One region of the Kitasatospora sp. NPDC058243 genome, then DNA from elsewhere that is predicted to be linked to it. Evidence: riboswitches for the same ligand, from Rfam matches in the RefSeq annotation. Region 1 holds a riboswitch; the other holds the start of a gene.
The links. A riboswitch is a leader RNA that binds a small molecule or an ion and turns the genes downstream of it on or off. The one in region 1 is predicted to bind cobalamin.

Region 1 (4,202 bases):
TCCGTTTCCGGGATCGACTGGAATCGGCCGGCTGCACCGTTCCGGTCATTCCTGAGATCATGCCGGTGACCAGCATCCGGTCACTTCGGAGGATTCCGACGCTGACCACCGCCGCCATTCCCGATGAGCTTTCCGAAAGCATGCTGAAGCAGCAGGACAACCCGAAGGCCGTCCGGGCGATCGGTATCGATCACGCCACCGGAATGTGCCGGCGCCTGCTGTCCGAGGAAGTTCCCGGGCTGCATTTCATGACCATGAACTTCTCGACGGTGACGACGGAGATCTACCAGAACCTCGGGCTTCCCGGGTCCGGGTGAAACCGGCCGGGCCGCCGTCGGGGAAGCGGCCCGACCCGGCCGGGCGCCGCACGGCGTGCGGGGCCCGGCCGGGTCGCGTCACCGGTGGGTCAGCCGGCCAGCTCCGCGCGCAGGTGGCGGGCGGCGCCGACGAGGCTGTCGAGCGAGGCGCGGGTCTCCGTCCAGCCGCGGGTCTTCAGGCCGCAGTCGGGGTTGACCCAGAGCCGCTCTGCGGGGATGGCGGCCAGGCCCGCGCGCAGCAGTTCCACGGCCTCCTCGGTGCTCGGGACGCGCGGGGAGTGGATGTCCCAGACGCCCGGGCCGACCTCGCGCGGGTAGCCGGCCCCGGCGAGCTCTCCGGCGACCTCCATGTGCGAGCGGGTGGCCTCCAGCGAGATGACGTCCGCGTCGAGCTCGTCGATCGCCGTCATGATCGCGCCGAACTCGGCGTAGCACATGTGGGTGTGGACCTGGGTGTCGGCGCGGACGCCCGAGGTGGCCAGGCGGAAGGACTCGGTCGCCCACGCCAGGTACGCCGGGCGGTCGGCGGCGCGCAACGGCAGGGTCTCGCGCAGGGCCGGCTCGTCGACCTGGACGACGGCCGCGCCCGCGGCCTCCAGGTCGGTGACCTCGTCGCGCAGGGCGAGGGCGACCTGGCGGGCGGTGTCGCCGAGCGGCTGGTCGTCTCGGACGAAGGACCAGGCGAGCATCGTGACGGGGCCGGTGAGCATGCCCTTGACCGGGCGGTCGGTGAGGCCCTGCGCGTAGCGGAACCAGTCGACGGTCATCGGGTGCGGGCGGGAGATGTCCCCGGCCAGGACCGGCGGGCGCACGTACCGGGTGCCGTAGGACTGGACCCAGCCGTGCCGGGTGGCGAGGTAGCCGGTGAGCTGTTCGGCGAAGTACTGGACCATGTCGTTGCGCTCGGGCTCGCCGTGCACCAGGACGTCCAGTCCGGCCTTCTCCTGGAAGGCGATGACCTCCCGGACCTCGGTCTCCATCCGCTCCCGGTAGGCCGCCGCGTCGATCCGGCCCGCCGTGAGGTCGGCCCGCGCGACCCGCAGTTCGGAGGTCTGCGGGAACGAGCCGATGGTGGTGGTCGGCAGCAGCGGCAGGCCGAGCCGGGCACGCTGGGCCTCGGCCCGCTGCGGGTAGGCCTGGGCGCGGCGCGCGTCCGCGTCGGTGACGGCGGCGGTGCGGGCGCGCACCGCCGGGTCGTGGGTGATCGGCGAGTTGGCGCGCGAGGCGAGGTCGGCGCGGTTGGCGGCCAGGTCGGCGGCGATCGCCCCCGTACCCTCGCGCAGGCCCCGGGCCAGCAGCGCCACCTCCCTGGCCTTCTGCTGGGCGAAGGCGAGCCAGCGCAGGATCTGCGGGTCGACGTCGCGTTCGGCGGCGGCGTCCAGCGGCACGTGCAGCAGGGAGCAGGACGGCGCGACGTCGACCCGCTCGGCCAGGCCCAGCAGGGTCGCCAGGGTGGCCAGCGACTTCTCCAGGTCGTTGATCCAGATGTTGCGGCCGTCGACCACCCCGGCGACCAGCCGCTTGCCGGGCAGCCCGCCGACGGCGGCCAGGTCGTCAAGGTTCGCCGCGGCGGGCCCCGTGAAGTCCAGCGCCAGGCCCTCGACCGGGGCCTTGGCCAGCACCGGCAGGGCCTCGCCCAGGCGGTCGAAGTAGCTCGCGACCAGCAGCTTCGGACGGTCCGCCAGGCCGCCCAGCTCACGGTAGGCGCGGGCGGCGGCGTTCAGCTCGGCCGGGGTGCGGTCCTGCACCAGGGCGGGCTCGTCCAGCTGCACCCACTGCGCCCCGGCCGCCTTCAGGTCCGCCAGCAGCTGCGCGTAGACGGGCAGCAGCCGGTCCAGCAGGGTGATCGGCTGGAAGTCCTCGGCGACGCCGGGGGCGGGCTTGGCGAGCAGCAGGTAGGTGAGGGGGCCGACGAGCACGGGGCGTGCGGTGTGGCCGAGCGCCAGCGCCTCCCGGAACTCCCCGACGGCCTTGGCCGGGTTCGCGGTGAAGACGGTGTCCGGGCCGAGTTCGGGCACCAGGTAGTGGTAGTTGGTGTCGAACCACTTGGTCATCTCCAGTGGCGCGACCTCCTGGGTGCCGCGTGCCATGGCGAAGTAGCCGTCCAGCGCGTCGATTTCGACCGCATCCCGGTGCCGGGGCGGGATCGCGCCGACGGCGACCGTGGTGTCCAGCACGTGGTCGTAGAGCGAGAAGTCGCCGGTGGGCACTTCCAGGACACCGGCCCCGGCGAGCTGCGCCCAGTTCTTCCGGCGCAGGCCGACCGCCGTCTCCCGCAGGGCGTCGGCGGTGACCGTGCCCTTCCAGTAGCCCTCGACGGCCTTCTTCAGCTCCCGGCCCTGGCCCTGCCGGGGGTAGCCGTACACGGTGGCCCTGGTTGCCGCGGCTGCGGACTTCGTGGTCAAGGGACTCTCCTTCGCGAGTCTGGCTCCTCAAGTGCCCGGGGACGGGACGAGAGCGCGAAGGGATGACGAACCGGGCGGCGGCTCACGTCGATGCGCGTGCCGGACCCGCCTGGTATGGTCGCCGACCCGCCCACGAGGTCACCGGGATATCCGCACGCGGAACGGTCCGCGGGCGGGCAACGGGCAGGTCTTCGGACTCGTGGGCGCACCGGGCCTGTTGGCGTCCGGTACCTACTGGCCATCGCTTCCCAGACCCGTCCCGGGTCCAGTGCGTATGACGGCGGTCGTTCCCACTCACCGCTGCGGGGCAGTCCCGGATTCCCACCGGGTTCCCTCTTGCGACGTCCTGCCTGGCGGGCAGGACGAACCAGCTGCGTCGCCAGCTTAGGGGCAAACCGCCGGGGCCGACGCGGAATTCACGGAAGCCGTCCGCATGGTGAGACTCCCTCGCCGCTCGCGGAGCCGGTGGCGGTGCCGTTCGCGGCGGCGTTCGCGGTGTCGTTCGCGGTGACTCGTCGACCGTCCGGGGCGTCCGGGGCTTCGAAGCGCACCATGGGCTCGAAGTTGGCGCGGCGGGCCGCGCGGCGGAAGACGGTGAGGACGGCCGGGCCGACGACGAGCACGGCGGTGAAGGTGGTGACGGCCCGGCCGGTGTCCCAGCCGAGCGAGGTGGCGAGGTCGAAGAGCAGGTAGCGGTGCCACTGCTCGGTGAAGGGCAGCCCCGGCAGGTAGGCGATGGAACTGTTCGGGTCGGTGGAGAACGGCCAGAAGGAGAGGTTGAGGAGGAAGCCGAAGAGGTACCCGGAGAACGCCCCGTACGCGGCCAGCATCGCCACCTCCCAGCGCCGCCGTCGGGTTCTCGGCAGCAGCCCGGCGAGCATGCCGACGAACGCGCAGCCGAACATCTGGTACGGCATCCAGGGGCCGACGCCGCCGGTGAGCAGCGCGGAGGCGAACAGCGAGGTGCAGCCGAGGGTGAAGCCGAAGCCCGGGCCGAAGACCCGGCCGGCCAGGACGAGGAGGAAGAAGACCGTCTCCACCCCGGCGGTGCCGGCGCCGAGCGGGCGCAGTCCGGCGTTGACGGCGGACAGGACGCCGAGCATGGCGAGGGCCTTGGCGTCGATGCCGCCGGCCGCGATCTCGGCGATGACGACGGCGAGCACCAGGACCAGCAGGGCGCCGAAGATCAGCGGCGGGGCGTAGGAGGAACCGAACTTCCCGGGGGCGACGACGAACGGCCAGGTGAAGGCGACCAGGCCGATGAAGGCGGCCAGGGCCGCGACGACGCGGGCCCGGCCGGGGATCCGGACGGCGCTCACCGGGCGGCCTGCGCGGGCGCGAGGGCGGCGGCGACCTGCCGGGTGGTCAGGTAGGGCAGCGGGGCGAGGACCTTGGCGGTCTGGGGGGCGAAGGTGGGCGAGGCGACGATGACCTCGGCGGTGGGACCGTCGGCGACGATCTCGCCCTCGGCCATCACCAC
Region 2 (4,202 bases), on a different contig from region 1:
GGCCCGAACCGTCCGTGCCACCCACCCGGCGCTCGTCCAGACCCCGGCGCAGCAGCTCCAGCAGTTCGCCGTCCGACACCGGACCGGCCACCAGGTGCAGGAACGACAGCAACTGCGGCGCCTGGTCCACCGCCTGGCCGGCCAGCACCGCGAACACGCCCCGCAGAGCGGCCGGCGGCACCGGGGCCAGCAGCGTCCAGGCGTCGAACAGCGCCGACCAGCCGCGGACCACCGCCTCGTCGTCATGCTCCCAGGCGTGCAGGCGCCAGCCCGGGACCGCACCGCCGTCCCTGGCCTCCACCAGGCCGACCAGCAGTGCCTGCCCCCACGCCTTGGCGGCGGCGCCGACCGTCATGGCCAGCGCCCGACCCGCCGCACGGGCGTCGTCGGGCAGCAGCTCGCCCCGCTTGTCGACCTCTTCCAGGTCCCCCGCCCAGCGGGCGATCCGGACGGCGTCCACCAGCATCCGGCGGGCCAGCGGCGCCAGCTCGGCCGGCGCGGGAAAGCCCTCCGGTACGGGAACCCTCCCCCGACCGGGCGCCGCAGCGGGCCCTCGTCGGCGGGGTACCCCGGCCCCGCCCGGCTTGCCGGCGGCGGGCCGGTGGGCCGTACCGGGGAGACGGGTCACCGTCGCACCAGTACCGATCGTCGGAGGGAGCGGGGCATCACGGTCGCGCGGATTCCGAGACGTCACGTCGAGCAGTCTTCCCCTTGTACCGGCCTTCTGTCACATCCGGTTGGCTGTACGGACGGGCGGCCGTCGACGGCGCCTCCCCAAGATCGGGCAACAATCGGGCAACAGAGGCAAACCGCCTGGCCGGAAACAGGTGGCGGGGGCATGCCATCCCGGCTCAACCCTTGCGGCGGCGGTCGCGCTACCCGCCCGACCGGTCACACTCCGTGGCTGACGGGTGAGGTCCGGGTTTCGTACAGAGGCCCTGTCGGTGTGACTTCTCGTGCGGGGGGGGGCTGGGTTCAGAGAAGGGGGGTGAGCCAGCGGCGGAGGAGTTCGGTGTAGTGGGTGGGGGCGGAGTTCCAGAGGGTGGCGTGGTCGGCGCCCGGGAAAGGCCGGAGGCTGACCACGCCGGGGCGGGCGGCGGCGAGGCGCTCGGCGGCGCGGAAGGGGGCGACCTGATCGTCGGGGCTGTGCAGGAGGAGGGTGGGGACGCGCAGGTCGGCGCCCTCGGCGATGCGGCTGAAGTCGGCGAGGTCGACGCCGGTGCGGCCCTCGGCCGCGAGGGCGCCGAGCTCGGCGGCGGCGCCGGTGTAGCCGGCCCGGGCGGCGCCGCGGCGGGCGGTGGCGGGCAGGTCGAGGACCGGCGAGTCCAGGACGAGGCCGCTGATGGCATGGGCCCAGGCGGAGCGGGAGGCCGTCTGGAGGGCCATGGTGGCGCCGAGGGACCAGCCGTACAGGATGACCCGGCCGGCGCCGCTGTCGAGGGCGAGCCGGACCGCCGACTCGACGTCGCGCCACTCGGTCTCGCCGAAGTGGCCGAGCCCGTCCGGCGAGGCGGGGGCGCCCTGGTCGCCCCGGTAGGTGACGGCGAGGGCGGGCAGGGCGAGGCGGTCGAGGACGGGGAGGATCGGGAGGGTCTGCTGCCGGTCGGCGCCGGGGCCGTGGACGAGGATCACCCAGGTGCCGCGTTTGCCGTCGAGGCGCCAGGCGGGGAGGGCGCCGAGTTCGCCGTCGGCGGCGGTGTCGGTGAAGGGGAGGCCGAGCGCCTCCGTGGGGTCGCCGAGGTGGACGCGGGGGGTGAAGCGGACCTCGGTGCCGGGGGTGAGGGTGCCCCGGTCGGCGCGGACGAGGCGACGGGTGACACCGTTCTCGTCGCTGTGCAGGACGTCCTCGACGACGGCGTGGCCGTGGTCGTCCCACTCCACGGCCCATCGGCCGGGGCGCAGGCTCTCGGGGCGGCGGTTGAAGGTGATCCGGCCCGCGGCGAGGCTCCGCACCAGGACGGGGCCCGACTCCCGGACGGCGCTCGCCGGGTGGACCAGCCGTTCGGAGGCCCGACGGCCGATCACCAGGACGGCGGCCCCGGCGCCGACGACGGCGGCCGCCACGACGGCCGCGGTTCCCCAACGCATATCGCTCCCCGCTCTGCTGGTCTTGGCTGGTCTTGGACCGGACGGTGTCCGGGCGGTGTCCGGGCGCTGCTCGGACGGTGTTCGGGCACCAGTTCACCGGGGGGCCGCGCGGGCGGCCACCGGGCTGGGCCGTCCGGGGTACGGCGGGGCGTCGGGCGGGGCGGGCGTCAGGCGGGCCTCGGGCGGGCGAGAACGGCACCGGCGACAGGGCTCCGAGGTGTGACCAACCCCTCCGTGACCTCGGTTGACTCCCGGTTCGGCCGCGTGATGGGATCCTGGGGCCAAACGGAGGCATGCAGAGGAAGCCGGTGCGAGTCCGGCGCGGTCCCGCCACTGTCACCGGGGAGCACGCTCGGAACATTGCCACGGCGGACCGTCAGAAGCCGCTGGAAGGCCCGGGGGTGCGTCCGACCCGGAAGCCAGGAGACTCTCGCCCCCGGTACGTCGATCCAGGGCGCGGACCCTGAGTGAGGACACGCACGCGATGCAGGCTGCCCCGACCCGCCGGACCCCACGCGGCCTTCCGCCGAACCCGCCGTGCGCCCGCTGACCCGCGCCGCCGCGTTCGCGCTCGGCGCCGCCGCGGGCTTCGCCGCGGACGCCCGCTTCGCCGACCCCCGGCGCGGCCACCCGGTGGCCGTCTTCGGCGGCGCGGCGACCCGGCTGGAGCGGCGGGTGTGGCAGGACGACCGGGTGGCCGGCGCCGGGTACACGGCGCTGTGCGTGGGCGCGGTCGCGGCCGGCGCGGTGGCCCTGGACCGTACGGTGGGCCGGCGTCCGCTGGGCCGGGCCGCGCTGGCGGCCGCCGCGACCTGGACGGTGCTGGGCGGCACCTCGCTGACCCGGGAGGCGCGCACCATCGGCCGGTCGCTGGCCACGGGCGACCTGACGGCCGCGCGGGAACGGCTGCCGCACCTGTGCGGGCGGGATCCGAGCGCGCTGGACGGGCCGCAGATCGCCCGCGCGGTGGTCGAGTCGGTCGCCGAGAACACGGCGGACGCCGTGGTGAACGCGCTGGTCTGGGGCACGCTGGCGGGCACGCCGGGGCTGCTGGCGTTCCGCGCGGTGAACACGCTGGACGCGATGGTCGGCCACCGCTCGCCGCGGTACGCCCGGTTCGGCTGGGCCTCGGCCCGGCTGGACGACGTGGCGGGCTGGCCGGGCGCCCGGCTGACGGCGCTGCTCACGGTGGCCGCCGCGCCGCAGCCGAAAACGGCCTGGCGGGTCTGGCGGCGGGACGGTTCGGCGCACCCGAGCCCGAACGCGGGCCAGGCGGAGGCGGCCTTCGCGGGCGCGGTGGGCGTCCGGCTGGGCGGGACCCTCCAGTACGGGGAGCGGGTGGAGCACCGGCCGGTGCTGGGCGCGGAGTTGCGCCCGGTGACGGTGGACGACATCGAGCGGGCCTGCGTGCTCTCCCGGCGGGTGGGCGCGCTGGCCCTGGGTACGACGGTCGCGGGGCACGTCGCGCTGCGCTTGCTGACGACACGGTGGAGGGGAAGGGCATGAGCAACGCACTGCTGGTCGCCGGGACGACCTCGGACGCGGGCAAGAGTGTGGTGACCGCGGGCATCTGCCGCTGGCTGGCCCGGCAGGGGGTGCGGGTCGCGCCGTTCAAGGCGCAGAACATGTCGCTGAACTCCTTCGTCACCGCCGACGGCGCCGAGATCGGCCGGGCGCAGGCGATGCAGGCGCAGGCGGCCCGGGTGGAGCCGGAGGCGGCGATGAACCCGGTGCTGCTGAAGCCGGGCGCGGACGGCCGCAGCCAGGTGGTGCTGCTGGGCCGGCCGGTCGCCGAGGTGGGCGCGCTGGACTACCGCGAGCGCAAGCCCGTCCTGCTGGAACGGTCGCTGGAGTGCCTGGCGGATCTGCGCCGCCGCTACGAGGTGGTGGTCTGCGAGGGCGCCGGTTCGCCCGCCGAGATCAACCTGCGGGACCGGGACATCGCCAACATGGGCCTGGCGACGGCCGCCGGGCTGCCGGTGGTGGTGGTCGGGGACATCGACCGCGGCGGCGTCTTCGCGGCGATGTACGGGACGCTGGCGCTGCTGTCGGCGCAGGACCAGCGGCACGTGGCGGGCTGGTTCGTCAACAAGTTCCGCGGCGACGCGCGGCTG

Region 2: linked by a shared signal. The riboswitch ahead of ACFVX9_RS07530 (cobalamin biosynthesis protein) and the one ahead of metE (5-methyltetrahydropteroyltriglutamate--homocysteine S-methyltransferase) in region 1 are both predicted to bind cobalamin.

The regions. Positions count from the first base shown of each region.
Region 1 is NZ_JBHVWW010000010.1:44,915-49,116, reverse strand. It holds gene metF (methylenetetrahydrofolate reductase [NAD(P)H]) at 1-317, shown strand, start outside; gene metE (5-methyltetrahydropteroyltriglutamate--homocysteine S-methyltransferase) at 407-2,722, opposite strand; cobalamin riboswitch at 2,887-3,109, opposite strand; gene ACFVX9_RS09825 (ECF transporter S component) at 3,139-4,041, opposite strand; gene ACFVX9_RS09820 (ABC transporter ATP-binding protein) at 4,038-4,202, opposite strand, start outside.
Region 2 is NZ_JBHVWW010000007.1:73,021-77,222, forward strand. It holds gene ACFVX9_RS07520 (hypothetical protein) at 1-628, opposite strand, end outside; gene ACFVX9_RS07525 (alpha/beta hydrolase family protein) at 976-2,088, opposite strand; cobalamin riboswitch at 2,386-2,518, shown strand; gene ACFVX9_RS07530 (cobalamin biosynthesis protein) at 2,626-3,594, shown strand; gene ACFVX9_RS07535 (cobyric acid synthase) at 3,591-4,202, shown strand, end outside.